4 regions of the Kitasatospora fiedleri genome follow, and region 1 is predicted to be linked to each of the others. Evidence: riboswitches for the same ligand, from Rfam matches in the RefSeq annotation. Region 1 holds a riboswitch; each other region holds the start of a gene.
The links. Region 1 has a riboswitch for cobalamin ahead of QMQ26_RS02245 (prenyltransferase/squalene oxidase repeat-containing protein). Riboswitches for the same ligand answer to the same signal wherever they lie in the genome.

Region 1 (7,361 bases):
GGCCGCGGTCGACGCGGGGGCCGGTCTCGTCAACGACGTCAGCGGCGGTCTGGCGGACGAGGCGATGGCCAAGACGGTCGCCCGGGCGGGCGTGCCGTTCGTGCTCATGCACTGGCGGGGGCAGTCCCGGCGGATGGACGACCTGGCCGACTACGGGGACGTGGTCGCCGAGGTAGTCGAGGAGGTGCGCCGCCGGATGGACGCGGTGGTCTCGGCCGGCGTCGATCCGGAGCGGATCGTGGTCGATCCCGGGCTCGGCTTCGCCAAGGGGCGCCGGGACGACTGGGCGCTGCTCGCCTCCCTGGACGCCTGGGCCGCGCTCGGCCGCCCCCTCCTGGTCGGGCCCTCCCGCAAGCGCTTCCTCGGCGAGCTGCTGGCCGACCCCGCCACCGGCGAACCCCGCCCGGCCCGGGAGCGGGACGCCGCCACCGCCGCGACGGCCGCCCTGGCCGCCGCGCAGGGCGCCTGGGCGGTGCGGGTGCACGAGGTCGGGGCCGTCGCCGACGCGGTCCGGGTCGAAGCCGCCCTGCGGGCCCACCGGGCGGGGCGTGCGACCGCCCCCTGACGCACCCGAACGAAAGACCATCCGGAGAAAAAGACCATCCGGGAAAGAGGAGAGAGGTACGCCGCACCATGGCACCACCCGTCAGGCGCAAGGTCTTCGCCCACGCGAAGCTGCGGCGGTTGCGCCGCGAGCACGGCATGAACCAGGTCGAGTTGGCGCACGAGCTGGGCCTCTCGACCAGCTACCTCAACCAGATCGAGCACAGCCGGCGGCCCCTGACCGCCGCGGTGCTGCTGCGGATCTCCGAAGTCTTCGGCGTGGAGCCGGAGTTCTTCTCCGAGGCGGAGGAGGAACGGCTCGCCACCGACCTGCGGGCCGCCCTCGCCGACGAGGCGTGCGGCCCCGCGGTCGCGGCGGAGGAGGTGGTGGAGGCGAGCCGGAACCATCCGGACGTCGCCCGGGCGCTGGTCGCGCTGCACCGCCGCTACCGGGAGGCCGTCACCCGGGTCGCCGAACTCGACCACCCGGGGGGTGCCGCCGCGGCGCTGGTGCCCGCCGAACCCCACGACCAGGTGCGGGACTTCTTCTACGCGCACCACAACCACATCGCGGTCCTCGACGCGGAGGCCGAACGCACCGCCGCCGCCCTCGCCGCGGACCCGAGCGGCCGCACGGCCGCGCTGGTGGCCAGGTTCGGCGAACGGCACGGGGTGCGGGTGCTGGACGCCGACCCGGGCGACCGGGCCGAGATGCGCCGGTTCGACCCGGCGAGCGGCACCCTGCGCCTGTCGCCCTGGCTGGCGGACGGCCAGCGGGCCTTCCAACTCGCCACCCAGCTCGCGCTGCTGGAACACCGCCCGCTGCTCGACGCCCTGGTCGCGGCGGCCGAACCGGCCTTCACCTCCGCGCAGGCCGCCGACCTGGCCAGGATCGGTCTCGCCAACTACTTCGCGGGCGCCCTGCTGATGCCGTACTCCGCCTTCCACACGGCCGCGGAGGAGGTGCGCTACGACATCGAACTGCTCCAGGCACGCTTCGGCGTCGGTTTCGAGACGGTCTGCCACCGGCTCTCGACCTTGCAGCGCACCGGCCGACGGGGCGTGCCGTTCTCGTTCCTGCGCGCCGACCGGGCGGGCAACATCTCCAAGCGGCAGTCGGCGACCGACTTCCACTTCTCCCGGCTGGGCGGCACCTGCCCGCTCTGGACCGTCTACGAGGCGTTCTCCGCCCCCGGGCGGATCCTCACCCAGGTCGCCGAGATGCCCGACGGCAAGCGCTACTTCTGGATCGCCCGGACGGTGACCCACGGCGGCCACGGCCACCGGGCGCCCCGCAGCGAGTTCGCCGTCGCCCTCGGCTGCGAACTGCGCCACGCCCACCGTCTGGTGTACTCCGAGGGGATCGCCCTCGACGGGGGGCGGGCCGCGACCCCGATCGGCCTGGGCTGCCGGATCTGCGAACGGACCGACTGCGCCCAGCGGGCCCGCCCCCCGGCCGCCGGCCGGCTCGTGGTGGACCCGGACCGGCGCACCCGGGTCCCCTACCCGGTGGCCGACGGGGAGGAGTACCCGGGAGCCGGGTGAGCCCGGCGGCTACACGGAGGCCGGCACCGGCCGCTGGCCGGGGCCGTCGTAGGAGGCGAGCGGGCGGATCAGGGCGTTGTGGGCGAGCTGTTCGATGATGTGGGCGGTCCAGCCGGTGATCCGGCTCATCACGAAGATCGGGGTGAAGACGGGGGTGTCGAAGCCCATCAGGTGGTAGGCGAGGCCGGCCGGGTAGTCGAGGTTGGGGTGGATGCCCTTGCGCTCCAGCATGGCCTCGCGCAGGGCGGTGTGCAGGGCGGCCAGCCGGGTGACCTCCGGGTCGGCGGACTGCGCGACCAGCCGGTCGAGGGCGGCCTGCATGATCGGGACGCGGGAGTCGCCGTTCTTGTAGACGCGGTGGCCGAAGCCCATGATCTTGCGCTTGGAGGCGAGCGCCTCGTCGAGCCAGTCGGCGGCGCGGTCCGGGTCGCCGATCTCCTCCAGCATGTGCATCACCGCCTCGTTGGCGCCGCCGTGCAGCGGACCCTTGAGGGCGCCGATCGCGGCGGTGACGGCGCTGTAGAGGTCGGAGAGGGTGGAGGTGACCACCCGGGCGGTGAAGGTGGAGGCGTTGAAGCTGTGTTCGGCGTACAGCACCAGGGAGATCTCGAAGCAGCGCACCACCTCGGGGGCGGGCACCGCGCCGAAGCACATGTGGAAGAAGTTCTCGGCGTACCCGAGGTCCGGGTCCGGGGCGATCGGTGACAGGCCGCGGCGGCGGCGCTGGTCGGCGGCGACGACGGTGGGCAGTTTCGCCAGCAGGTTCAGCGACTTGGCGAGGGCGGGGGCCGGGCGGCCGTCGTCCTCGGTGGGGTCCTCGGCGCCGAAGAAGCTGACGGCGGTGCGCAGCACGTCCATCGGGTGGCAGGTCTCGGGCAGCTTGGCCAGCAGTTCGGCGGTGGTGCGGTCGAGCGGGCGCAGCGCGCTCTCGCGGGCGCGGAACTCGCGCAGCTGGGCCGGGTCGGGGAGTTCACCGTGCCACAGCAGGTGGGCGGTCTCCTCGAAGGAGCGGTGGGCGGCCAGCTCCTGGACGGGGTAGCCGCGGTAGGTGAGGGAGTTGGTCTCCTGGATGACGGTGGAGATCCCGGTGGTGTCGACGACGACACCGGCGAGGCCGCGGTGGACCCCGGGCGTGGTGGCGGGCATGGGTGAACCTCCGGTGCGTCAGGTGCCGGGCGGCAGGGTGAAGTCGAAGACGGCCGAGTCGAAGGCCGCGTACTCCCGGTAGCCGAGCAGCTCGTACAGCCGGGAGCGGGTCTGCATCCGGGGCAGCAGGGACTCCTGGGTGCCTTCGGCGGCGATGGTCCGCAGGCCGTCCTCGATCGCGCCCATCGCCAGGCGCAGCAGGGTGACGGGGTAGAGGGCGATGTTGTAGCCGAGGTCCGTCAGGGTGCGGGTGTCCAGCAGCGGGGTCTTGCCGAACTCGGTGAGGTTGGCGAGCAGCGGTACGTCCACGGCTTTGCGGAACGCCTCGTACTCGGAGAGGTCGGCCAGCGCCTCGGGGAAGACCGCGTCGGCGCCCGCGTCGACGTAGGCCTTGGCGCGGGCGATCGCGGCGTCGAGTCCTTCGACGGAGCGGGCGTCGGTGCGGGCCATGAGCAGGAAGTCGGGGTCGCGGCGGGCGTCCACGGCGGCCCGGATCCGGCGCACCATCTGCTCGCGGGGGGTGACGGTCTTGCCGTCGAGGTGGCCGCAGCGCTTGGGGTTGACCTGGTCCTCCAGGTGGAGGCCGGCGACGCCGGCGTCCTCCAGGAGTTGGACGGTGCGGGCGGCGTTCATGGGTTCGCCGAAGCCGGTGTCGGCGTCGATGAGCACCGGCAGGTCGGTGGCGCGGGTGGTCTGCTGGGCGCGCTGGGCGATCTCGGTGACGGTGGTGAGGCCGATGTCGGGCAGGCCGAGGTCGGCGGCGAGCACCGCGCCGGACAGGTACGCGGCCTCGAAGCCCAGATCCTGGATCAGGCGGGCGGAGAGCGGGTTGATCGCGCCGGGCAGGCGCAGCAGCCGGCCGGAGGCGAGCTGTTCGCGGAAGGCCCGGCGGCGCTGGGCGGGGGTGGTGCGGGTGTGCAGCATCAGAACAGGCCCTTCGGCAGGGTCGCGTCGAAGGCGCGCACCGCTTCGGTGTCCACGGCCGGGAACAGCTCGCCGAGGTCGGCGGCCCCGAGTTCGGCGAGGCCGTCGGCGGCGGCCAGGAAGCGGTCCTGGTCGGCGGGGGCGACGACGTCGGCGGCGAGGGTGCGGAACTTGCGCTGGTAGGCGGGCCGGTCGAAGGGGCGGGCGCCGGCCGGGTGGGCGTCGGCCACGCCCAGCTCGTCCTCGACCACCGAGCCGTCGTCCAGCGTGATCACCACGCGCCCGCCGAAGGCCCGGCGCTCCGGGTCGGGGTCGTGGTAGCGGCGGGTCCACTCCGGGTCCTCGACGGTGGTGATCTTGCGCCACAGCGCGACCGTCTCCGGGCGCCCGGCCCGCTCGGGGCGTAGGAGCGCTCGTGGTGCCAGCCGCCGTCCTCCAGGGCGACGGCCAGGATGTACGGGATCGAGTGGTCGAGCGTCTCGCGGCTCGCCGTCGGGTCGTACTTCTGCGGGTCGTTCGCGCCGGAGCCGATCACGTGGTGGGTGTGGTGGCTGGTGTGCAGGACGACCGAGCGGACCCGCTCCAGCGGGCCGGCCTTCTCGCGCAGCCGCCGGGCCAGGTCGATGATCGCCTGGGCCTGGTACTCGGCCGAGTACTCCTTGGTGTAGGTGTCCAGGATCGCGCGGCGCGGCTCGTCCGGCCCCGGCAGCAGCACCCCGTAGTCGGCGGACGGGCCGTCCAGCATCCAGGCCAGGAAGCCGTCCTCGCCCTCGTAGACCGGCGACGGCGAGGTCTCGCCGCGCATCGCCCGGTCCACCGCCTCGATCGCGACCTTCCCGGCGAACGCGGGGGCGTACGCCTTCCAGCTGGAGATCTCGCCCTTGCGGGACTGCCGGGTGGCGGTGGTGGTGTGCACCGCCTGCTGGACGGCCTGGTAGGTGACCTCGGTCGGCAGCCGCAGCAGCGCCCCGAGGCCGCAGGCGGTGGCCGCGCTCAGGTGCGCGACGTGGTCGATCCGGTGCGCGTGCAGGCAGATGCCCTTGACCAGGGCGACGTGCACCTCGTACGCCGCGACGACGCCCCGCAGCAGGTCCGCGCCGGTCCGGCCGGTGTGCTGGGCGACGGCCAGCAGCGGCGGGATGTTGTCGCCGGGGTGCGAGTAGTCGGCGGCCAGGTAGGTGTCGTGGAAGTCGAGTTCGCGCACGGCGGTGCCGTTGGCCCAGGCCGCCCACTCCGGGGAGACCCGGGTGCCGCTGCCGAACACCGAGGCGCCGGGCGCGGCCGGGCGGTGCGCCAGGGCCTGGGCGCGGGCCACCGCCACCGGGCGGCGCAGCAGCGAGGCGACGGCCACCGACGCGTTGTCGATCACCCGGTTGACGGCCATCCGCACGCTCTCCGGCTCCAACTCCTCGGTTCCGGTGGCCACCGAGGCCAGCTTCCAGGCGAGTTGCTCCTCGCGCGGGAGGCGGTCGGCGCTGGGGTGGACACGGACGCGGTGCTCGATCACGGGACTCCTCGGAGGCGTCGGCTGCTGGGGTTCGCATGATCGAGACTGCCGGTCGCACCGCGGGCGGTCCAGCAGGCCACACTGCGGAATCCGCACCCGGCGGACCTGCGAATCGGCGAATCCTGCGAAGAACCGGAGGCGCACCGCCGACCGGGGCGTCCGTCGGCGGGGTGCGTGCGCCCTTGACCCGGCCTTCGGCGCCTCGCCATGATGGGCCGTCATGTTTCCTGACTCCGCCGTCGGGGGAAGTCCGGTCCGAATCCGGCGCTGACCCGCAACGGTAGGCCGTCGACGGCTGTCGACGGCGAGCCCGATCACCCGGTGGCGGAGGTGTACGTCCACTCCTCCCGTCGTGGTCTGCGGGTCGGAGCTCCGAGGGCTGCGCCGCCGCGCGCCATCTCCTCCGGGCCCCGCGCGCAGGTTCGGAAAGGCTCTCCATGACCGTGCTCCGCCGCCCCCTGCGCCTGCTCGCGATACCGGCGCTCGCCCTCGCGGCCACGCTCCCCGCGGCCGTCCCCGCCCAGGCCGCCCCGGTCCCCGCCGGCACCGCCGCCCTCCGGCCGGACGCCGCCGCTGCGGGCTGGCTGGCCCGCCAACTCGTCGACGGCGACCACTTCGAGACCGTCTTCGACGGCACCGCCTACCCCGACCAGGGGCTGACCATCGACGCCGTGCTGGCCTTCGCCGCCTCGCACAGCTCCGACGAGGCCGCCGCCCGTGCGACCGCCTGGCTCGCCCGGCCGGAGAACACCGCCGGCTACCTGGGCGACGGCACCATTGAGGCGTACGCGGGCGCCACCGCGAAGCTCCTGCTCGCAGCCGAGGTCCGCGGCGTGAACCCGGCCGCCTTCGGCGGTGTCGACCTCCCGGCCCGGCTGCGCTCCTTGCAGACGCCCAGCGGCCGGTTCTCCGACCGCTCCCAGTGGGGCGACTACAGCAACTCCTTCGGCCAGTCCCTGGCCGTCATCGCCCTCACCCGCACCCCCGCCGGGGCCCCGGCCGCGGCCGTCGACTTCCTGGCCGGCAGCCAGTGCGCGGACGGCGGGTTCCCGGTCTCCTTCGGCCAGGCCGCCTGCACCGCCGACCCGGACGCCACCGCGCTCGCCGTCCAGGCCCTCGCCGCCACCGGACGCGCCGCGAAGGCCGCCGCCGGACTGAACTGGCTGAGCGCGCACCAGAACGCCGACGGCGGGTTCGCCGCGGCCGGGGCCGCCGCCTCCAACGCCAACAGCACCGGGCTCGCCACCGAGAGCCTGCTGTCCTCCGGCCGCCTCGTGGCCGGGCTCAAGGGCTGGGGCGCTCTGGTCAAGCTCCAGCAGGGCTGCGCCGCCGGTTCGGCCGTCCGGGGCGCGGTCGCCTACGACGCCACCGGCTTCGACCCGGGCAACGCCGCGCGCGCCACCGCCCAAGCCGTCCTCGGGCTCTCCGGCACGCCGCTGGTCTCCCTCTCGGCCCGCGGCGCCCGCCCCACCGCACCTGTCCTCGCCTGCCCCGCGGCCCACTGAACACCCTGACCGGCCGACCTTCGGAACCAGGAGCACCTCCATGAGCGACACCCTCACGCCCACCCGTCCGGCCCGCCGCACCCTCGGCTCGATCGCCGCAGCGGCGGCACTGACCGCCGGCCTGCTCGGCGTCTCCGCCGTCCAGGCCCCACAGGCAAAGGCCGCGGCCTGCTCCGGCACCACCGGCGTCA
Region 2 (7,361 bases), 6.8 Mb from region 1:
GCCGACGAGCGGCTGCCCCTGGTCCGGCCCTTCTCCCGGCCGTTCCTGCTGGCCGTGCTGGCGACCGCCACCCTGGAGTGCGGGGACCGGGCGGAGGCGGAGCGGCTGGTCCGGACCGCCGAGGCGGAGGCCCGGCGGCTCGGGCTGCCCGTCCAGGAGGCCCACGCGCGGTGCGCCCGGGCCCGGCTCCAGCTGGCCGACGGCGACCACGACGCGGCGGCCGGGCACTTCGCCCGGGCCGCGGAGGCGTTCCGGTCCGCCGGGATGCCGGTGCAGTACGCCTGGACGCTGGCGACCGGCGCCCGCGCCTTTCACGAGGCGCACGGCCCGGCCGCGGCCCTCGACCGCCTGGGCGCGGCCGAGGCGGTCGCCCGGACGCACCCGGCACTGCTCGTGACGGAGCAGGTGACCCGCGCCCGCGCCGAACTGTCGACGGACTGCCGCACCGCGCACCCGCGCGGCCTGCTCAGCGACCGCGAACTGGAGATCGCCGAGCTGGCCGCGACGGGGCTGCGTACCCGCGAGATCGCCGAGCGGCTCTTCCTCAGCCCCCGCACGGTGGAGACCCACCTGTCCCGCGTCTACCGCAAACTCGACGTCCCGTCCCGGCTCGCCCTGTCCGACCTCCTGCGCCGGACCGGGTGACCGGGTGACCGGGTGACCGGTCGTCCGGCGGCCGTCCGGCGGCCGTCCGGCGGTCGTCCGGTCGGCTAGCGCCTCGTGCGGCGGCGAGCCAGCAGTTCGCCGAGGGCGGCACCGACCAGCAGGGTGACCAGGAGGACCAGCCACAGCGGGAGGGTGACGGTGGGAATCCACAGCCGGATGCGCACCGAGGCGGTGTTCACCGCGATGAACCAGATCGCCAGTACGCCGAGCACCAGGAAGGCGATCGTCCTGATGCGCACGTCGCGGCCGCCGACCGTCATCGAGGTCGGCCGGTCCGCACTGTTCCTGTTGTCAGCCATATGGCCCATTATGTGAGCGATGTCGCGATTCGGCCCGTCGGCGGCGGGCCCCGAGGCTTCGGCGCCCACCCGCCCCCGTCCGCCCCCGGCGTGCCGGTTCCGGCCGGTCCGGCGCGCTGCCTACGGTGGGGTGGTGACAGATCGTCGACGCAGCGGGTACCTGGGGGCGGCGGGCGCGTTCGCCGTCTGCATGGCCGGCACCACGCTGCCCACCCCGCTGTACGGGCTGTACCAGGAGCGGATCGGGTTCTCCGAGCTGATGGTGACGGTGGTGTTCGCCGTCTACGCGCTCGGGGTGATCGGCGTGCTGCTGCTGTTCGGGAACGTCTCGGACGCGGTGGGCCGCCGCCCGGTGCTGCTGTGCGGGCTGGCCTGCGCGGGTGCCAGCGCGGTGGCCTTCCTGGCCGAGCAGGGACTGGCCTGGCTGTTCGCGGGCCGCCTGCTGTCGGGCTTCGCGGCGGGCCTGTTCACCGGCACCGCCACCGCGTACGTCCTGGAGCTGGCCCCGCCCGAACACCGGGCCCGGGCCGGTTTCGTGGCGACCGCCGCCAACATGGGCGGCCTGGGCTGCGGGCCGCTGCTGGCCGGGCTGCTCTCCCAGTACGCGCCGGGGCCGCTGGTCCTGCCGTTCGCCGTCCACCTGGCCCTGCTGGCGCTCTCCTGCGCGGTCACCTGGGCGCTGCCGGAGACCGTCGACGGGGCCCGCCCGCTGCGCACCGCTCGGCCCCGGCGGCCCGCGCTGCCGGCCGAGGTGCGCGGGGTGTTCGTGCCCGCCGCGATCGCCGCGTTCGCCGGGTTCTCGCTGCTGGGCGTGTTCACCTCGGTCAGCCCGGCCTTCCTCGCCGAGGACCTGGGGGTGCGCAACCACGCCGCGGTCGGCCTGATCGTCGCCGCCGCGTTCTTCGCCTCCACCGTCGGCCAGTTGCTGGTGCCCCGGCTCGGTGCCCGGCGGGCGATCCCGCTGGGCTGCCTGGTGCTGATCGGCGGCCTCGGCCTGCTCGCCCTCTCGCTCGCCACCGCCACCCTCGCCCCGCTGGTGCTGGCCGCCCTGGTCGGCGGCGCCGGGCAGGGCATGGCGCTGCGCGGCGCGGTCGGCGAGGTCGCGGACGCCGCCCCCGCCCGGCACCGGGGCGGCGTGCTCTCGGCCCTGTTCGTGGTCGCCTACCTGGGCATCTCCATCCCGGTGATCGGCGTCGGCCTGCTGTCCGGCCCGCTCGGCCTCGCCGACGCCGGGCTGGTCTTCACCGCCTGCATGGCCGCCCTCGCCGCCGCCTCCGGCACCTTCCTGCTGCGCCGCGCCCGCTCCTCCCCCGCTACCTGACCGGACGTCATACCTGGTCAGCAGCACGCCAGTTGGCTCCCGGGTACGACGCATCCGGCCCGTCCGCGCCCGTACGGTGGCCCCGGCCGGAACGGACCGGCCCGGACGGATCGGGGCGGCGGCGCTGCTCGCGGCGGCGGCGCCGGCACGGGCGGGCGCACCGGGCACGGCACCGGCGGGCGCGCCGCCCGTCAGGCCGCCGTGACCGACTGCGGGAAGGCGAAGACCCCGTCGGGGTCGTAGCGGCGGGCGGTCCGCTGGAGCCGCGGCAGGTTGGCACCGTAGTAGGCGCGGCCCCAGTCGGGCAGGGTGGCGTCGATGTAGTTGACGTACGCGCCGGGGGCGCCGAGCCGGGCGAGGCCGTCGCGGATCTCGTCGACGGTGGCGCGGACCCGGTCCTCGGTGGCGGGGGTGGCGCCCGCGTAGACCTGGGCGCTGGCGAGCGAGTCGCGGTGCGGGAAGGCCGTCGCGTCGGGGGCGGGTTCGGCGACCGCGCCGCCGAGCGAGTCGAGCAGCAGGTCGACGCCGGTGCGGCCGGTCATCAGCTCGGTGAGCCGGGCCGGGTCCACCGGGCCGGGGCCGAGCATCCGGGAGGTCGCGACGAAGCCGGTGCGGGTCAACCGCCCGCCTTCCCAGGTGGGGTGGCACTGGGCGACGGTGTCGTTGGCGCAGCCCGCCATGAACTTCATCGCGCCCAGGTAGTCCTTGGCGGCGACGGTCCGGCCGGTCGGCCGGGTGCCCGCCGCGCGCACCAGCCGGTCGATCTGCCGGTTCGCGCCGTCCGGTTCGCCGACCCAGCAGCCGACGACCTTGCAGGTGGGCGGGTTGCCGCCGGAGATCTGGCAGCTGGCCCAGAGTTCGGGCGGCGCGTCGGCGACCCACTGCTGCCAGGCGCCGAGCACCTGCGGGACGGAGCCGGCCGGGAAGGGCAGGACGAAGACGGTCAGGCCGGGCGCGGGCGGGGTGTCGAAGGTGAACCGGGTGACCACGCCGAAGTTCCCGCCCCCGCCGCCGCGCAGCCCCCAGTGCAGGTCGGGTTCGTGCTCGGCGTCGGCGGTCAGCACGCAGGAGTCGGCGGTGACGACCTCGGCGGCGGTGAGCCGGTCGCAGGTCAGGCCGTACCTGCGGGCCAGCACGCCGATGCCGCCGCCCAGGGTGAGGCCGCCGATGCCCACGGTGGGGCAGGACCCGCCGGGCAGCAGTCGGCCGGCGGCGGCCAGGCCCGCGTAGACCTCGATCAGCCGGGCGCCCGCGCCGACCTCGGCGCTGCCGTCGGGGTCGACCCGGACGGTGTTCAGCGCGCGCAGGTCGATCACCAGGCCCCGGTCGGGGATGCTGTAGCCGAGGTAGCCGTGGCCGCCGCTGCGGGCGGCGATCGGAGGCCGTGGCCGCGCGCCACGTCCAGGCAGGCCCGGACGTCGTCGGCGGAGGCGCACTTGGCGACCGCGCCGGGGAGTTGGCCGTCGTTCAGCTCGTTGAAGCCGAGCCGCGCCGTCCCGTAGCCGGGGTCGGCGGGCAGCACCAGCCGGTCGCCGAGCCGCTGCCGCAGCGCCTGCCAGTCCGGCGGCGCGGCCCGCCACCCGCGCTGGCGGGGCGGGAACGCCCGTACCGAGCCCGAGCCCGAGCCCGGGCCCGCGTCGGCACCGGCGGCCGGACCCGACCCCGGGCGCGCACCCGCACCCCGGTCCTGCGCGCGGGCCGGGGACGCGCCCGCCGCGAGCCCCACCCCCAGTGCTCCGCCCACGGTCAGAAAACGACGACGGTCCATTGTCACGACGCACCTTCCTCCCCCGCGCCGGGCGCACGGAGGCTCTGCGCCGATCGTCACGCCCCGCCCCGCCGCCGCCCGGCCGCGGCCCGCCGGAGTGCGTCCGATGGCCCAGCGCGCGTCCGTGCGCGCACGACGCCCCGCCGGGGTCCGCGCGCCGGGGCTGCCGGTCGGAGCGCCCGCCGGGGCGCCCGCCGACCCGGGCCGGTGAACGCGCCGGGCAGCAGGCACAATCGCCGGTATGCGTACTCTTCTCGTCATCGGCATCGGCGCGGGCGACCCCGACCACCTCACCCTGGAGGCGGTCAAGGCGATCGGCCGCACCGACGTGTTCCTGCTGCTCGACAAGCCGGAGGAGCGGCAGGACCTGATGCGGCTGCGGCGGGACATGATCGCCGAGCACGGCCGGGCCGGGCACCGGGTGGTCGAGCTGGTGGACCCGGCGCGGGACCGGTCGGCGGCCGGGTACGCGGAGGCGGTCGAGGAGTGGCGGGAGCGGCGGGCCGACCTGGTGGAGCGGGCCGTGGCCGAGGAGCTCCCGGACGGCGGGACGGGCGCGCTGCTGGTGTGGGGCGACCCGTCGCTGTACGACAGCGTGACCGCCGTGCTGGACCGGGTCCTGGCGCGCGGGCGGACCGGGTTCGGGTACACGGTGGTGCCCGGCGTCAGCAGCGTCTCGGTGCTGGCGGCCCGCCACCGCACCACGCTGACCCGCACCGCGCGGCCGGTGCGGATCACCACCGGGCGGCGGCTGGCCGCCGAGGGCTTCGGGCCGGGCGCCGAGGACGCGGTGGTGATGCTGGACGGGCAGGCCGCGTTCACCGCCATCGACCCGGCGGGCGTGCACATCCACTACGGGGCGTACCTGGGCACCGAGGACGAGATCCTGGTCTCCGGCCCGCTGGCCGAACAGGCCGACCGGATCGCCGGGTTGCGGGCCGAGGCCCGGGCCCGCAAGGGCTGGATCATGGACAGCTACCTGCTGCGCCGTACCGACGGCTGAACGCCGTCCGGCCGCCGCCCGTCTGCCCGCGCCCTGCCAGCAGCCCGCCCGCCGCCGTCCGTCTGCCCGCGCCCGCCGCCGTCCGCCGCCGTCCGTCCGTCCGTCCGCGCGTCCCACGGACCGGACAGCTGCCGGACTTCGCACCGGAGAACGCCCGGTCCGTTCTACACTGGCCGCGCAACTGGTTCGCCCTGTCCGCCAGGCAGGGCGTCGCAAGAGGGAACCCGGTGGGAATCCGGGACTGCCCCGCAGCGGTGAGTGGGAACGACCGCCGTCATACGCACTGGGTCCGGACGGACCTGGGAAGCGACGGCCAGTAGGTGCCCGGGAGCGTCGAGCCTCCCCGGGCGGGCCCGCGAGTCCGAAGACCTGCCCGTTGCCCGGGTGCGACCGTTCGCGCCCGGTGACCGGTGACCTCGAGGGCGGGTCGGTACGGACACCAGGCGGGCAGGCGCGGTCGAGCGCGGCACCGCCCGGTCTCGGCACCCTCCGCGCCTCCTGCGCACCGGACCCAGGATCAAGGCTCGCGAGGAGAGTCCCCTTGACTGCGAAGTCCGTAGCCGCGGCAACCGTTCACGGATACCCCCGCCAGGGCGGGAACCGGGAACTGAAGAAGGCGATCGAGGGCTACTGGCGGGGCACCGTCACCGCCGACGCGCTGCACTCCACCGCCGCCGAACTGCGCTGCGCCAACTGGCGGCAGCTGGCCGGCGCCGGCATCACCGAAGTCCCCACCGGGGACTTCTCGTTGTACGACCACGTGCTGGACACCACGGTCGCCGTCGGCGCGGTCCCGCCCCGGCACCGGGCCGCGTACGAGGCCGACCCGCTGGACGGCTACTTCGCGATGGCGCGCGGCACCCAGCAGGTGGCGCCGCTGGAGATGACCAAGTGGTTCGACACCAACTACCACTACCTGGTGCCGGAGTTGGGCCCGGACACCGCGTTCGCCGCGCACTCCGCCAAGCAGGTCGGCGAACTGCGCGAGGCACTCGGCCAGGGCTACCGGGCCCGCCCGGTACTGCTCGGCCCGGTCACCTACCTGCTGCTCGCCAAGCCCGCGCCCGGCGTGGCCGCCGACTTCGAACCGCTCACCCTGCTGGACCGGCTGCTGCCGGTGTACGCGGAGCTGCTGGCCGACCTGCGGGCGGCCGGCGCCGGGTGGGTGCAGCTCGACGAGCCCGCGCTGGTGCAGGACCGCACCCCGGCCGAGCTGAACGCCGCCGCCCGCGCCTACCGTGAGCTGGGCGCGCTCACCGACCGCCCCAGGCTGCTGGTCGCCTCCTACTTCGACCGGCTCGGCGAGGCGCTGATCACCCTGGCCAAGGCCCCCGTCGACGGCCTGGCGCTGGACTTCACCGGCCCGGCGGCGGGCAACCTGAGCGACCTGGCGGCCGTCGGCGGCCTGCCCGGCAAGCGGCTGGTCGCGGGCGTGGTCGACGGCCGCAACGTGTGGATCAACGACCTGGAGACGTCCCTCGCCACCCTGGCGACCCTGCTCGGCCTGGCCGACACGGTGGACGTCGCCCCCTCCTGCTCGCTGCTGCACGTCCCGCTGGACACCGCCGCCGAACGCGACCTCGACCCGCAGATCGGCCGCTGGCTGGCCTTCGCCCGGCAGAAGGCCGCCGAGACCGCCCTGCTGGCCCGCGCCCTGCGCGAGGGCACCGCCGCCGTCACCGCCCAACTGGCCGCCAACCGGGCCGACCTGGCCTCCCGCGCGGCCTCCCCGATCACCCGCGACCCGGCGGTCCGGGCCCGGGCCGCCGCCGTCACCGAGGCCGACACCCGCCGCGACGCCCCGTACGCCGTCCGCGCCGCGGCGCAGAAGGCCCGGCTCGGACTGCCGCTGCTGCCCACCACCACCATCGGCTCCTTCCCGCAGACCGCCGAACTGCGCTCCGCCCGAGCCGAGTTGAACGCCGGACGGATCGACGCGGCGGACTACCGCAAGCGGATGGAGGCCGAGGTCCGCGAGGTGGTCGGCTACCAGGAGCGGGCGGGCCTGGACGTGCTGGTGCACGGCGAGCCCGAGCGCAACGACATGGTGCAGTACTTCGCCGAGCAGCTCACCGGCTACCTGGCCACCCGGCACGGCTGGGTGCAGTCCTACGGCACCCGGTACGTGCGTCCGCCGGTGCTGGCGGGCGACATCTCCCGTCCGCACCCGATGACGGTCGACTGGTACCGCTTCGCGCAGGACCTCACCGACCGCCCGGTCAAGGGCATGCTGACCGGCCCGGTCACCATGCTGGCCTGGTCGTTCGTCCGCGACGACCAGCCGCTGGCCGACACCGCCCGGCA
Region 3 (7,361 bases), 910 kb from region 1:
CGTACTCGAGCCGCTGTTGGGCCTGCTGCCAGGCGACCGCGTCCGGCAGTGCGGCGAGGACGGCCTTCGTGCATTTGGCACCCGCCGGCAGCAGGGTTCGTACGGTACGACGATCGGCCCGGCACGCGGAGGACAGGCGTGCGGTGATCGAGCGATGCACGGTGGCGAAGCGTTGGGCCACATCCACCAGCGAAGTCTCCGCCAGGACTTGCTCGGTGAACTGCCGACGGGCCTTGTCGCGGGCCGCACGCAGATCGGCGATCGCGTCGGACAGCCGGTCCAGGGCGGTACGGGCCTGGGCCGCACCGGCGGGAGTGAGCCACTGCGCCGGGGGCTTCTGGGTCTGTTCCGGCAAGGACAGACCGGTCAGCTGGACCAAGCGCAGGCCCTGGGCGCAGGTCTCCGGCGCGGGGACGCCGTACACGCGTGCCGCGTTGGCGAGTTGCTGCAGTGCGCGTTCCAGGTTCCGCGCATCGGCCGTCAGCCGGTTGGTGAGGGCATCGACCTGTACGGCGGTGGCCTCGGCCAGGTCCAGGCCGGCCGGGACGAGCTCCGCCAGTGCCCGTTCCTGCGGTCCGGGTTCGGGGGAGACCGGTGCGAGGGGATCCGCGAGTTCGGCCCAGCCCGCTCCGAGCAGGTCGCGGGCCTTCCGCTCGGAGGCTTCCACTGCCTCCAGCCGGCGTTCGAACATCCGGATGCCGTCAGTGATCCGGTCCGGTTCGGTCGTCAACCAGGGCAGGGGGACGGCGGGCCGACCGGCACCCAGCCGGATGGCGTTGATCAGACGCTCGACGTCGTAGAGGCCGTCCCAGCCCATGGCCTCCAGTAGCGGGCCATGTGGGGCCAAGGCTCCGCGCAGGCCGGCGAAGTCTTCCAAGGCCCTTGCCAAGGCGTCCAGTTCACCGCCGGATTCACCGAGTCCGCGCCAGACGAACGACTCGCCCTCCACCGCGGGCCGCCAAGACCGGGAAACCCACCGCGCGCCGTCGAGGATGCCGCGCAGCAGTTCCTCGGTGAGGCCGACCGCGTCGAACTCCCGTTCCGGGGCGAGCTGCGGCAGGGAATGCAGCAACGAGACCCGGCCCAGGACGTCGTGCAGGGAGCGATTCATGCCCTCGTGGTGCTCGTTCATCGCGGCGGCGTACCCGGAGAGTTCCCGGCGCAGCTCCTCTGCGGTGAGGAGCTCGTCCCGACGCGCGGCGGGGAAGGAACGGCGGGGCGCGGCGAGCGCGCGGCCCAGCTCCTGTGCGACCTGCTTGCGGTTGGCGGTGTTGCTGTGCAGGGCGAGGACGTAGTCGTCCAGACCGACCTGTTCGAGGCGGTTGCGCACCACGTCCAGCGCGGCGGCCTTCTCGCTGACGAACAGGACACTGCGCCCTTGCTCCAGGAGCCCGGCGATCATGTTGGTGATGGTCTGGCTCTTGCCGGTACCGGGCGGGCCGTCCATCACGAAGCTCCTGCCGTCGATCGCGGCGGCGACGCACTGGCGCTGGGAGGAGTCCGCGTCCAGCACGAGCGGGGCTCTCTCCGGCGGTTGTTTCTGGTCTATCAGGTCGAGCGGCACCGGATCGAAGTCGAAGCAGCCTGCGGTGTCGGCCGGACCGGAGCCCAGCCCCAGGGTGCGCACCAGCGGGCTGCCCAGGATCCTCTGCACGTTGTCCCGCAGGTCCCGGTACATCACCTCCTTGCTGGAGTTGAAGGCGTCCAGCACCACACGTTCGCTGACCTGCCACCCCGTGCGGCCCGAGACGGTCCTGCGGACCTGCTCCAACAGGGCCACGGCGTCAGTGAGGTCGATCTGTTCCGGGGCGGGCCATTCGAGGCCCATCTCCTCCATCTTGACGGCTAGCGCCGGGTTGAAACTCGGCTCCTCGTCCCCGTTGAGTTCCAGGAGGAAGGAGTCGCCCCTCCACTTGCGCAGCCGCACCGGCACCAGCAGGAGGGGAGAGGACACGGGATCGGCGTCGGCGGCCGGCCGCCACTGGAGGAAACCGACACCGAGGTGCAGGACCCACAGGCCGAAGTCGTTGTACTTCTCCTGTGCGACGGCGGCCAGGCGCTTGAGGTGCCTGTCCTGCTCGCCCTGGGTCGCCTTGGTCGTGCGGAGGGCGAGCCGGGTCCCGCCGGTGCCCGTGCGAGAGGCGGGTGTGTCGAGGGGGCGGCCTCCGGTCGGCTTCGTGAGCGGGAGGTCGGAGTATCCGAACGGTTCGACCGATGTCCCGGCATCCGGGCTCGTCTCCGGCACTGGGGCGAACAGGCAGCCCTTGGGCAGCGCTTCCAGCACCCGCGCCAGTTCCGGGGCGACGATGTCCGTGCCCGCCTGTCTGCCGCCGCGACGGTAGTGCACCAGCCGGTTGCGAAAGCCCAGGTCGATCAGGGACTTCTGCCAGGACTCCAGGAGCGGCTCCAGGGGGTCGGTGGCGCTGCGCTGTCCGGAGCGGCGGTGAACCATGCAGATGACTCCGTTCAAACCTGTCAGATCGTGTGAATGTCGTGCGGATTGGGTGGGGGCAGCATAGTGCGTTCGTCCGGTTGCGCAGGGTGTGTTCAGCGGTTCGTGCCGCAATCGGGATCGGCGCGGCCGGACGCTTGCGCGGCTGGTGCTCGTCTAGCGTCCGCCCCATCGACGGGAGCACGATTTCGGCGCACCGGGTGGTGCCGATGTGCCCGCGCTGCCAGCGGTCCTGACGCCGCGTCACGGGCAAGCCTTGACGCAAGGTTGACCGGGCCTTGGGCGAGGCCCCGGAACGCCGCTCCTATTGTCGGGTCCATGCCCGCTCTCCCGTTCCAGGACCGGCGCCCCGCCCCGGCGCTCCCGGTCCTGCCGTACCGCAAGCCCACCCGCGGCCGCGACTACTGGGTCCTGGACGACGTCCTTCCGGACCCGGACGCGGTGCGCGCCCGGCACCTGGCGCGCACCGACTGGGACGAGGGCTACCCGCACAAGCCGGAGTCCTGGCCGGGCCTGCGGGCCATGCCCGGCCTGGAGCCGGCGGAGCTGGCGCAGGTCGAGAAGCTGGTCCGGGAGGCCACCGGCGCGCCGCGGATCTGGGCGCTGGACGAGGCCGAGGGCGGCACCTTCAACCACAACTGCGTGCAGGTGGTGGGCGCCGGGGAGTGCGAGCCGCGCCCGCACACCGACTCCCGCTCGCTGTGCCGCTACGCCGCCGTGCTGTACCTCAACCCGGCCGTCCCCAAGCGCTGCGGCACCAGCTTCTACCGGCAGAGCCTGCCCGGCGGCCGGCTCGGCGGCAACAGCGTGGTCGCCCCGCACAACAACCTGGTGGACGCGCTGGGCACCCGCTTCGTCCCGCCGGACTCCTTCACCGAGGACCTGGCCGTCCCGCACCGCTACAACCGGCTGCTGCTCTACACCGCCAACCTGATCCACACCGCGACCGAGTACCACGGGACGGCGCTGGAGGAGAAGCGGATGACCTGCGTCTTCTTCTGGATGGCCTGACCCGCGCTCAGCACGCCGCTGACCAGGCGTGATCTGCGCCACCCCGGCCCGGGTGCGCCCTTGCCGCGGCACCCGCGGCGGGCCTACGGTGGGCGGGCCGTGGTGCTCGGGAAGCCGGTGCACCGTGTCCGCCACCGAGTGCGCGGCACGGGAGTCCGGAGCGGCCCTCGCCACTGTGATCGGGGAGTCGTCGGCTCCCACCCCGTGCCACTGGCCCCGCGGCCGGGAAGGCCGGGCGCCGGCGCGCAACACCCCGTCAGCCAGGAGACCGGCCACGGCATCTCACGAAGTGATCCACGAGGTGCTGGAGCGTGATCCGCGGATGACCGCGCCCGAATCGACCCTGGCCGGGACCGGCCCGGTCGCCGTCCTGCCCGCCCTGCGCTGGCGGCGCGAGGACACCCTGCGCACGGCCGGGCTGATGGCGGTGATCCTGGCCCTGCACGCGGTGGCCTTCGGGACGCTGCTGTTCCTGGTGGTGCCGCACGACTACCGGGTCGGCACCCAGGTGTTCGGCGTCGGCCTGGGCGTCACCGCGTACACCCTGGGGATGCGGCACGCCTTCGACGCCGACCACATCGCGGTGATCGACAACACCACCCGCAAGCTGATGGCGGACGGCCGCCGCCCGGTCTCGGTGGGCTTCTGGTTCGCGCTCGGCCACTCCTCGATGGTGGTGCTGATGGCCGCCCTGGTGGCCGGGGGCGCGGCGCTGGCGGGCACCCTGATGGACGAGGACTCGACCACCCACCAGGTGCTGGGCACCGTCGGCACCACCGCGTCCGGCGCCTTCCTCTACCTGATCGCGGCGCTCAACCTGGTCGCCCTGTTGGGCATCTGGCGGGTGTTCCGGGCGATGCGGGCCGGGGAGTACGACGAGGCCGAGCTGGAGAAGCACCTGGACGCCCGGGGCTTCCTGGCCCGGCTGCTGAACCGGGCCACCCGCTCGATCAGCCGCCCCGGGCAGATGTTCCCGGTCGGCATGGTGCTCGGTCTGGGCTTCGACACCGCCACCGAGGTCACCCTGATGGTGATGGCGGGCTCCGGCGCGGCCTCCGGCCTGCCCTGGTACGCGGTGGTCTGCCTGCCGCTGCTGTTCGCCGCCGGGATGAGCCTGTTCGACACCCTGGACGGCACGTTCATGAACATCGCCTACCAGTGGGCGTTCTCGAACCCGGTCCGCAAGGTGTACTACAACCTGACCATCACCGGGCTGTCGATCGCGGTGGCCTTCGTGATCGGCACCATCGAGCTGGTCGCCGTGCTGCACGACAAGTTCGACCTGACCGACCCCGTCACCGGCTGGATCGCGGGCCTCGGCCTGGACAACGTCGGCTTCGTGATCGTCGGCCTGTTCGTGGTGGTCTGGGCCGCCGCGATCGGCTACTGGCGGATCGCCAAGCGCTCCGGGCGTTCGGCGGCGCGGGGGCGGACGCGTCCTGACGGGGCGTCAACCGGCGGCCAGGATCAGCGTCCCGGCCACCGCGAGGCCCGCGCCCACCACCTGCACCCGCAGCAGCCGCTCCTTCAGCAGGCCGCGCGCCATCAGCGCGGTGACCACCGGGTAGAGCGAGGCCAGCACGGCCGCCACCGCCACCGAGCCCAGGTGCGAGGCGGCCGCGTACAGGCCGTTCGCGGCCACGTCGGCCACCCCGACGGCGGTCAGCGCGGGCAGCGACCGGGCGCCCGCCGAAAGCCCGAGGGGCTGTCGGCGGGCCGCGGCGGCCAGCATCCCGGCCCCGACCACCGCGTTGGTCAGCCGCTGCACGCACAGCGTCAGCAGCAGGGCGCCGCCCGCGCTGGCGTGCGCGACCAGGGCCAGCACCGCCCCGAAGGCGAACGCCGCGCCCAGCGTCAGCACCAGCACCCGCCGCCCGACCGCGGGCCCGCCGCGCTGCGGGCCGCCCGCCAGGGCGACCCCGGCGACGGCCACCGCGATGCCCAACCCCTGGACGGCGCCCGGCCGTTCGCCGAGGAACAGGCCGACGCCGATCGGCACCAGCACGCCGACGGTGGCCAGCGGCGACACCACGCCCATCGGCCCGAGCGCCAGCGCCCGGTAGAACGCCAGCAGCGCGAACGGCCCGACCACGCCCGCCGCCACCGCGTACCAGAGGACGGGGGACGCCCCCGGCCAGCCGCCGGTGGCGGTCACCGCGACCGCGAGCACCGCGGCGGCGGCCGACTGGGAGAGCACCACCACGGTCAGCGCGGGCACCCGCCGGGTGATCGCCCCGCCCCCGTAGTCGGCGACGCCCCAGAGCAGGCTGGCGAGCAGCGCGAACGCGGCGCTCACCGGAGGAGCCGGTAGGCGGACAGCATGGTGGACCCCGCAGTACAGTCGGTGGATCTGTCGATGCCGCCGCAGCATAGTTCAACCTGCTGCACTCGCCCAACCAGAATATTGGACTGCCCGTGCCGGACGCCGATCTCGTCACCCAGGCCCTCGCCCGCAACCTCAAGCGCCTGCGGCTCGAACGCGGCCACACCCTGGACGCCCTGGCCGCCCGCTCCGGGGTCAGCCGCGGCATGGTCGTCCAGATCGAACAGGCCCGCACCAACCCGAGCGTGGGCACCGTGGTCCGGCTCGCCGACGCGCTCGGGTCTCGATCGCCCGGCTGCTCGACTACGACGAGACCTCCGCCGTCCGGATCGTCCCGCCGAGCAGGCCGTCCGGCTGTGGAACGGCCCCGGGGGCGGCAGCGGCACCCTGCTCGGCGGCGCCGAGGCCCCCGGGCCGCTGGAGCTGTGGTCCTGGCGGCTGCACCCCGGCGAGTCGCACGCCTCCGACCCGCACCCGCCCGGCACCGTCGAGATCGCCCGGGTCGACGAGGGCGTGCTCACCCTCACCCTGGACGGCCGCGAGCACCGCGTCCCGGCCGGGGCCACCGCCTCCTACGAGGCCGGCACCGCGCACGGCTACCGCAACGACGGCGACGCGCCCTGCCTGGTCACCATGGTGGTCTCGGTCCCCCCGCCCGGCGCGTAACCGACAGCCGGCCGACGACCGACCGCCGACCGTCGGCCGGACACGGGCGAAGGGCCCCGGGGAAGCCCCGGGGCCCTTCGCGTCACGCCGTGCGCCGTCAGCCGCCGTACCTGCGCCGGTACAGCTCCACCCGGCCCTCGGTGTCCATCAGCCGGGCCTTGCCGGTGTAGAACGGGTGGCTCGCCGAGGACGTCTCGACGTCCACCACCGGGTACGTCCGCCCGTCGGCCCACTCGACCGTCCGCCCGCTCGCGGCGGTGGAACGGGTCAGGAACGACAGGCCCCCGGTCTTGTCGCGGAACACCACCGGACGGTAGTCGGGGTGAATTCCCTGCTGCATGACTGCTCCTCCTCGCCGTGTGTCGGTCGGTCTGGTCTTTCGGGCGCCCGGGCCTCCCGGGCGCCTCAGCGGGCCTCGCGGAACTCCACGTGCCGCCCGGCCACCGGATCGAACTTCCTCAGCACCATCCGGTCCGGGTCGTTGCGGCGGTTCTTCCGCGTCGCGTAGGTGAACCCGGTGCCCGCCGTCGACCGGAGCGTGACCACCGGTCGCAGTTCGCTGCGTGCCATGCCCGCCTCCTCTCCGTCCTTCTCCCGGCAACGATTGCCGTTTTCATCAGGTCACAACGCGGCCGCCCGCCGGGCATTCCCCACCCGACGGCCCGCCCCGACGGGCGCCCCGGGGCCCCCGTTCGTAGGCTCGGAGCATGTCCGACGCGCACGCCGAACGACGCGAACGCCTCCGCGAGCACTGCAGCGCCGCCGGGGCCGACGCCGCGCTGATCACGCGCGCCGCCAACGTCCGCTACCTGACCGGCTGCCCGCCGCTGGGCGCCGCGCTGCTGCTCACCCGCGAGCGCGCGGTGCTCGCGGTGCCGAGGACGCCGAGCCGGCCGAGGGCGGCGAGGG
Region 4 (7,361 bases), 5.3 Mb from region 1:
CGTCGGGGAGCAGTTCGCCGCGCTTGTCGACCTCGGAGAGCTCGCCGGCCCAGCGGGCGACGCGGACGGCGTCGGCCAGCATCCGGCGGGCCAGCGGGGCGAGCTCGGAGGGGGCGGGGAAGCCGTCCGGCACGGGCGCCCGGCCGCGCCCCGGCTTCGCGGGGACCCGGCGGCGGGTGGCGGCGGCGGGTGGGGTGCCCTCCGCACGACCGACGGCCGCCGTTCCGGGCAGACGGGTCACCGTCGCACCGGTGCGGTGGGGCGGGTGCGGGGCATCACGGTCGCGCGGGTTCCGAGACGTCACGCCGTGCAGTCTTCCCCTTGTACGGGCCTTCTGTCACATCGACTGCCGCGCTGTCTCGGCCCGATGTCCGAACGGCTCGAACGGTGGGGGACGAGTCGCCGCGAAACGGGAGGAATCACTCCGCTTTTCGACGTGGACATGGCGGATATCGTGACCGCTCCGAGACGGAGACGCGGTGGGCGGCGCTCCGGTTCCCACCCGCGCGGCGGGTTCGCGGGGCGGGGCGGGTTCGCGGCAGCGCGGCGGGTTCGCGGCAGCGCGGCGGGTTCGCGGGGGCGGGGCTCACAGCAGCGGGGTGAGGAAGCGGCGCAGCGCCTCGGTGTACCCGTCCGGGTCGGCGTTCCACAGGGCGGCGTGCTCGGCGTGCGGCACCGGGTGCAGGCTGACCAGGTCGTCGCGGCCCTCGGCCAGGCGCCGGGCGGCGCTCCACGGGGCGACCGGGTCGTCGGGGCTGTGCAGCAGCAGCGCGGGCGAGGCCAGGTCGGCACCGGAGGCGATCCGGGCGAAGTCGGCGAGGTCGACGCCGGTGCGGCCCTGGGCGGCGAGGGTGCCGAGTTCGCCGAGGGCGGGGGACGACCAGCTCCGGGTGGTGCCCCGGCGGACGGTCTCGGACCAGTCCAGCACCGGGGAGTCCAGCACCAGTCCGGCGATCCGGTCGCGCCAGGTGGAGCGGGCCGCGGTGTGCAGGGCGATCGTCGCGCCGACCGACCAGCCGTACAGCACCACCTTGGTGGCGCCCTGGGCGAGCGCGTACCGGACGGCGACGTCGACGTCCTGCCACTCGGTCTCGCCGAAGTGGCCCAGGCCGTCGGGCGGGGCGGGCGTGCCCGCGTCGCCGCGGTAGCTGACGGACAGCGTGGGCAGCCGCAGCGCGTGCAGCAGCGGCAGCACCGGCAGCGCCTGCTCGCGGTCGACGCCCGGGCCGTGCACCAGGACCACCCAGGTGCCGCGGATGCCGGCGGTGCGCCAGGCCGGGAGGTCGCCGAGTTCGCCGGCCACCGCGACCTCCGCGTAGTCCAGGCCGAGGGCGGTGCGCGGGTCGCCGAGCAGCACCCGCGGGGTGACCCGGACCTCGGTGCCCACCGCCAGGGTGCCGCCGTCGGCGCGCTCCAGCCGCCGGACGACCCGGTCGCCGGCGTTGTCCAGCACCTCGCCCACCACGGCGTGGCCGCCCCCGCCCCACTCCAGCGCGTAGTGGCCGGGGCGCAGGGTGTCCGGGGTGGCGGTCAGCACCACCCGCCCGGGCCCCAGCGCGTGCACCTTCACCTTCATCGGCGCGGGCCCGAACGCCCCGCGCGCCGGGTCGGGGCGCACCACCCGGTCCGACACTCTCCGGCCGAGCAGCAGGAAGGCCGCCGCTCCGGTTCCTGCGGCGGCGGCTGCGACGACGGCGGCGGTTCCCCAACGCATGGCGGTCTCCCGGGTCCTGGCGGTCCTGTCCTCCCAGTCCACCTGCCCGCAGGACGGACGGCGAATCGGGGCGGCGCGGCGGGTGACGGGACGGCGCGGTCGTCGCACCCGGGATTGACCGGGCGCGGACGGCCTTCAGGTCCGGCGCTTCGCTGCCGTACGCGGTCCGATGGCGACCGCCCGGTCGGATCGTGGGTGGTCCGGCCGGTGAGGCAGCCGGGATCTGCCGGTCCGTCGGGCAGGAGCGGCAGGGCCGAGGCCCGCGGTGTGCCGGCGCCGGAAGGGCGGCGGCGGGGGCGCGGGAGGATGTCCGTCCCGGGTCACGGGGAGGGGTCCGGCAGGAGCGGGCGCATGAAGGTGCGTTCGTAGCGCAGGACGCAGCCGCTGTCGTCCCTGATGCGGTCCGCTTCGACGAAATCGGGGTCCTTGCCGAACAGGGTCCGGTACTGCTCGTAGGCTGCGAGGCTGGGGAAGCTGAAGAGGGCGAGCGCCTTGTCGCTGGCGCCCTCCGCCGGCAGGAAGTAGCCGTGGTGCGTGCCGCCGTGCCGGTTGACCAACTCCATCCAGCGGCGCCCGAACCTCTCGAAGGCTTCGATCTGCGCCGGATCGATCACGTACTCCACTACGCAGGTCATCATGCGTCGAGGCTGGCGAGTTGGCGCGCGCGGGCCGTCCCCGCTCCCCCGGGACCAGCCGCTCGCACGCGGAGGCCGAGCCGCCGGCCGGTCGGACGCGGGTTCGGGCGCGGTCTCAGGCGCGGTCGTGGAGGGTGACGTGGTAGCCGTCGGGGTCGGCGAAGGTGAAGGTCCGGCCGAAGGGGCCGTCGATCGGCGCGGAGACGATGGTGTGGCCGTCGGCGGCGAGGGCGTCGTGGACGGTCTGGACGTCGGTGGCGTGCAGCCAGATCGCGGTGCCGATGCCGGGCCGGGCGGCGGAGTCGAGGTCGGTGCCGGGGACGAGCTCGCGGAGGGCGAACGCGATCGGCCGGGTCGCGAAGACGACGGCGTGCGGCGGTCCGGCGGGTGAGCGGACGAGGCCGAGGTAGCGCTCGTAGAACGCCTGCGAGGCGGCGAGGTCGCGGGCCTGCAGCGAGAGGAAGTCGGGGCCGGTGGCGGGCATGGCGGTGCTCCTTTCCTTCGTGTCAGATTCCTGACACGCACCAACGTATGTCAGACTACTGACATGAGTCAAAGCGGCCCCGGCCCCGGCATCGACCTGGACAGCTCACTGGGCTACCTGCTGAAGGAGGCGTCGAGCGTCCTGCGCTCGGCCATGGAGGAGGTGCTGCGGCCGCTCGGCATGACGGTGACGCACTACTCCTGCCTCGAACTGCTGGCCCAGCGGCCGGGCCTGTCCAACTCCGAGCTGGCGCGCGGCGCGTTCGTGACCCGGCAGTCGATGAACGTGCTGCTCCAGAACCTGGAGCGGGACGGCTACGTGACCAGGCCCGCGGAGCCCCCGGTCGGGAAGGCCCTGCCCGCCCGGCTCACCCCCCGGGGGCGGCGGAGCCTGGAGCGGGCCAGCGCGGCGGTCCGGTCCGTCGAGGTCAGGATGCTGGCGGGCATGACCGAGGCCGAGCGGTCGGACGCGCTCCGGAGCCTGCGGAGCATGGTCCGCTCGCTGCGCGACGGCCCGGACGGCCCGGACCACCGGGACGGCCGGGAGGGCGGCGCCGGCGCGCCCGCCGCACACCCCTCCTGAGCTGGCACCTTGCCCCGCCGACCCGCCCGGCGGGGCCCGGTCCGGGGTGTGACCAAACCCTCCGCCGGCTCGGTTGACTGCCCCGAAGCGGGCGTGGTGGGATCTTCGGGCCAAACGGAGGCAAGCAGAGGAAGCCGGTGCGAGTCCGGCGCGGTCCCGCCACTGTGACCGGAACACCCCGCGCGGGGTGACCGGAAGTCAGGAGACTCTGGCCCCCGTTCCGTCGATCCGGGGCGCGGACCCTGAGTGAGGACACAACGCCATGGGGGCAGCCCCGTACCTGGTGGGCGCGGCCGCGGGATACCTCGCGGACGCCCGGTTCGGAGATCCCCGGCGCGGCCACCCCGTCGCCCTGTTCGGCACCGCCGCGGCCCGGCTGGAGCGCAGCCTGTGGCACGACCACCGCGGGGCCGGGGCGCTGCACACCGCGCTCGCGGTCGGCGCGGTCGCGGGCGGCGCGGGGCTGGCCGTCCGGGCGGCGCGGCGCTCGCCGCTCGCGGCGGGGGCGCTGGCCGCCGCGGCGGCCTTCACGGTGCTGGGCGGGACGTCGCTGACCCGGGAGGCCCGGACGATCGGGCGCTCGCTGGCGGACGGCGACCTGGCCGGGGCCCGGGAGCGGCTGCCGCACCTGTGCGGGCGCGACCCGTCCGGCCTGGACGAGCGGCAGGTGGCCCGGGCGGTGGTCGAGTCGGTCGCCGAGAACACCGCCGACGCGGTGGTCAACGCCCTGGTGTGGGGCGGCGTGGCGGGCGTGCCGGGGCTGCTGGCCTTCCGGGCCGTCAACACGCTGGACGCGATGGTCGGGCACCGGTCGGCGCGCTACCGCCGCTTCGGCTGGGCCGCGGCCCGGCTGGACGACGTCGCGGGCTGGCCGGGCGCCCGGCTGACCGCGCTGCTCACCGTCGCCGCGTCCGGCGCGCCCGGGCGGACCTGGCGGGTCTGGCGGCGGGACGGCTCCGCGCACCCGAGCCCCAACGCGGGCCAGGCGGAGGCCGCGTTCGCGGGCGCGCTGGGCGTCCGGCTGGGCGGGACGCTGCGCTACGGCGAGCGGGTCGAGCACCGGCCGGTCCTCGGCGCGGAGCTGCCGCCGGTCGGCGCCCCCGACATCGAACGGGCCTGCCGCCTCTCGCGCCGGGTCGGCGCGCTCGCCCTCGCCACGACGCTCGCCGCGCGGGCCGTCCTGGCCGGGCGGCGCGGGTGAACCCGAGCGCGCGGCGCGCGCGGGCGGGGCGACCGGCTCCGGCTCCGGCCCGTTCCGGCGGACCGCCCGCCTCCGTCCGTCGTTTCCCGCGTCCCGTCCGGGCCGCTGCGCCCTCCCCTCTTCCCCTCCGTTGTGAAGGAGTCCTGCCGTGAACGGCGCGCTGCTGGTGGCCGGTACGACCTCGGATGCGGGGAAGAGCGTGGTGACGGCGGGGATCTGCCGGTGGCTGGCCCGGCAGGGGGTGCGGGTGGCGCCGTTCAAGGCGCAGAACATGTCGCTGAACTCCTTCGTGACGGTCGACGGGGCGGAGATCGGGCGGGCGCAGGCGATGCAGGCGCAGGCGGCGGGGGTGGCGCCGGAGGCGGCGATGAACCCGGTGCTGCTGAAGCCGGGGGCCGACGGGCGCAGTCAGGTGGTGCTGCTGGGGCGGGCGGTGGCGGAGGTCGGGGCGCTGGACTACCGGGAGCGCAAGCCCGTCCTGCTGGAGCGGGCGCTGGAGTGCCTGGCGGACCTGCGGTCGCGGTTCGACGTGGTGGTGTGCGAGGGCGCGGGCTCCCCGGCGGAGATCAACCTGCGGGACCGGGACATCGCCAACATGGGGCTGGCCTCGGCGGCCCGGCTGCCGGTGGTGGTGGTCGGGGACATCGACCGCGGCGGGGTGTTCGCGTCGATGTTCGGGACGCTGGCGCTGCTGTCGCCGGACGACCAGTCGCTGGTCGCGGGGTGGCTGGTCAACAAGTTCCGCGGGGACGCCCGGCTGCTGGCGCCGGGCCTGGAGATGCTGCGGCAGCTGACCGGCCGCCCGGTGCTGGGGACGTTCCCGATGCTCCAGGGGCTGTGGCTGGACGCGGAGGACTCGCTGGACCTGGCTTCGGTCGCGGCGCGCCCGGCGGCGGGCGCGCCGGTGGGGGCGCAGGTGCTGCGGGTCGCGGTGGTGCGCTTCCCGCGGCTGTCGAACTTCACGGACGTGGACGCGCTGGCGCAGGAGCCGGGCGTGCTGGTGCGCTGGGCGACCCGCCCGGAGGAGCTGGCCGACGCCGACCTGGTGGTGCTGCCGGGCACCCGGGCCACCGTCGCCGACCTGGCGTGGCTGCGGGCGCAGGGGCTGGCGGAGCCGCTGGCGGCCCGGGTCGCGGCGGGGCTGCCGGTGCTGGGGGTGTGCGGCGGGTACCAGATGCTGGGGCGGGAGATCGTCGACGAGGTGGAGTCGAAGGCCGGTGCGGTGGACGGCCTGGGGCTGCTGCCGACCCGGGTGGTGTTCGGCGCCGAGAAGGTGCTGGCCCGGCCGTCGGGGGTGGCGCTGGGCGAGCGGGTGGAGGGGTACGAGATCCACCACGGCGTGGTGGCGGTGGAGGGCGGCGAGCCGTTCGTCGCGGACGCCGCCGGCCGACCGCTGGACGGCTGCCGCACCGGCGCGGTGTGGGGGACGACCTGGCACGGCGTGCTGGAGAACGACGCGTTCCGGCGGGCGTTCCTGGCCGAGGCGGCCCGCGCCGCCGGGCGGTCCTTCGTCCCGGCGCCGGACACCTGCTTCGCCGCCGCCCGCGAACAACGGCTGGACGCACTGGGCGACTTGGTCGCGGAGCACGCCGACACGGACGCGCTGTGGAAGCTGATCGAGAACGGGGCACCGGCGGGTCTGCCGTTCGTGCCGCCCGGGGCTCCGGCCCCACTGGAGATGGGGAGTGCCAAGTGACCGAGGCCCGTTATCCGTTCACGGCGATCGTGGGCATGGACGACCTGCGGCTGGGGCTGCTGCTGAACGCGGTCTCGCCGGCCGTGGGCGGGGTGCTGGTGCGCGGCGAGAAGGGGACCGCGAAGTCGACGATGGTGCGGGCCCTGGCGGGGCTGCTGCCGTCGATCGACGTGGTGGCGGGCTGCCGGTTCGCCTGCGACCCGGCGGCGGTGGACCCGCAGTGCCCGGACGGGCCGCACCAGGGGGCGGCGGGTGCCGAACGGCCCGCGTTCCTGGTGGAGTTGCCGGTGGGCGTCTCCGAGGATCGAGTGGTCGGCTCGCTGGACCTGGAGCGGGCGCTGGCCGAGGGCGTGAAGGCGTACGAGCCGGGCCTGCTGGCGAAGGCGCACCGCGGGGTGCTGTACATCGACGAGGTGAACCTGCTCCAGGACCACCTGGTGGACCTGCTGCTGGACGCGGCGGCGATGGGCCGCTCGTACGTGGAGCGCGAGGGCGTGTCGGTGCGGCACGCGGCGCGGTTCCTGCTGGTCGGGACGATGAACCCGGAGGAGGGCGAGCTGCGCCCGCAGCTGCTGGACCGGTTCGGCCTGACGGTGGAGGTCGCGGCGACCCGGGACGCGGACGAGCGCGCCGAGGTGGTGCGCCGGCGGCTCGGCTACGACGCCGACCCGACCGGCTTCGCGGCGCGCTGGGCCGACCGGGAGCGGGAACTGGCCGAACGGATCACCGCCGCCCGGGAGTTGCTGCCGCAGGTGGAGCTCTCCGACCTGGCGCTGCGTCAGATCACCGCCGTCTGCGCGGCGTTCGAGGTGGACGGCCTGCGGGCGGACATCGTGATGGCGCGCACGGCGGTGGCGCTGGCCGCCTGGGCGGGCCGCACCGAGGTGCGGGAGGAGGACGTCCGCACCGCCGCCCGGCTGGCGCTGCCGCACCGGCGGCGGCGCAACCCGTTCGACGCGCCCGGGCTGGACGAGGAGCAGTTGGACCGGACGCTGGCCGAGCACCGGCCGGAGGAGCCGGAGGAGCCCCAGGGCCCGCCGGAGGACGAC

Region 2: another riboswitch for cobalamin. It lies ahead of metE (5-methyltetrahydropteroyltriglutamate--homocysteine S-methyltransferase); the one in region 1 lies ahead of QMQ26_RS02245 (prenyltransferase/squalene oxidase repeat-containing protein).
Region 3: another riboswitch for cobalamin. It lies ahead of QMQ26_RS06455 (HoxN/HupN/NixA family nickel/cobalt transporter); the one in region 1 lies ahead of QMQ26_RS02245 (prenyltransferase/squalene oxidase repeat-containing protein).
Region 4: another riboswitch for cobalamin. It lies ahead of QMQ26_RS25965 (cobalamin biosynthesis protein); the one in region 1 lies ahead of QMQ26_RS02245 (prenyltransferase/squalene oxidase repeat-containing protein).

The regions. Positions count from the first base shown of each region.
Region 1 is NZ_OX419519.1:409,514-416,874, reverse strand. Features, by position in the region: gene folP (dihydropteroate synthase) at 1-565, shown strand, start outside; gene QMQ26_RS02265 (short-chain fatty acyl-CoA regulator family protein) at 634-2,088, shown strand; gene QMQ26_RS02260 (bifunctional 2-methylcitrate synthase/citrate synthase) at 2,098-3,234, opposite strand; gene prpB (methylisocitrate lyase) at 3,253-4,158, opposite strand; partial or broken gene QMQ26_RS02250 (MmgE/PrpD family protein) at 4,158-5,665, opposite strand; cobalamin riboswitch at 5,886-6,005, shown strand; gene QMQ26_RS02245 (prenyltransferase/squalene oxidase repeat-containing protein) at 6,103-7,170, shown strand; gene QMQ26_RS02240 (hypothetical protein) at 7,211-7,361, shown strand, end outside.
Region 2 is NZ_OX419519.1:7,229,486-7,236,846, reverse strand. Features, by position in the region: gene QMQ26_RS38475 (response regulator transcription factor) at 265-645, shown strand; gene QMQ26_RS32895 (lipopolysaccharide assembly protein LapA domain-containing protein) at 711-965, opposite strand; gene QMQ26_RS32890 (MFS transporter) at 1,156-2,286, shown strand; gene QMQ26_RS32885 (FAD-binding oxidoreductase) at 2,478-3,605, opposite strand; gene QMQ26_RS32880 (hypothetical protein) at 3,599-4,030, opposite strand; gene cobF (precorrin-6A synthase (deacetylating)) at 4,296-5,057, shown strand; cobalamin riboswitch at 5,223-5,448, shown strand; gene metE (5-methyltetrahydropteroyltriglutamate--homocysteine S-methyltransferase) at 5,599-7,361, shown strand, end outside.
Region 3 is NZ_OX419519.1:1,319,958-1,327,318, reverse strand. Features, by position in the region: gene QMQ26_RS06465 (DUF4011 domain-containing protein) at 1-2,452, opposite strand, end outside; gene QMQ26_RS06460 (DUF6445 family protein) at 2,771-3,463, shown strand; cobalamin riboswitch at 3,547-3,754, shown strand; partial or broken gene QMQ26_RS06455 (HoxN/HupN/NixA family nickel/cobalt transporter) at 3,786-4,889, shown strand; gene QMQ26_RS06450 (DMT family transporter) at 4,914-5,759, opposite strand; partial or broken gene QMQ26_RS06445 (XRE family transcriptional regulator) at 5,879-6,452, shown strand; gene QMQ26_RS06440 (type B 50S ribosomal protein L31) at 6,550-6,792, opposite strand; gene rpmG (50S ribosomal protein L33) at 6,858-7,022, opposite strand; partial or broken gene QMQ26_RS06430 (aminopeptidase P family protein) at 7,160-7,361, shown strand, end outside.
Region 4 is NZ_OX419519.1:5,700,048-5,707,408, reverse strand. Features, by position in the region: gene QMQ26_RS25990 (hypothetical protein) at 1-241, opposite strand, end outside; gene QMQ26_RS25985 (alpha/beta hydrolase family protein) at 587-1,714, opposite strand; gene QMQ26_RS25980 (NIPSNAP family protein) at 2,035-2,352, opposite strand; gene QMQ26_RS25975 (VOC family protein) at 2,465-2,833, opposite strand; gene QMQ26_RS25970 (MarR family winged helix-turn-helix transcriptional regulator) at 2,897-3,415, shown strand; cobalamin riboswitch at 3,517-3,646, shown strand; gene QMQ26_RS25965 (cobalamin biosynthesis protein) at 3,678-4,616, shown strand; gene QMQ26_RS25960 (cobyric acid synthase) at 4,765-6,312, shown strand; gene QMQ26_RS25955 (putative cobaltochelatase) at 6,348-7,361, shown strand, end outside.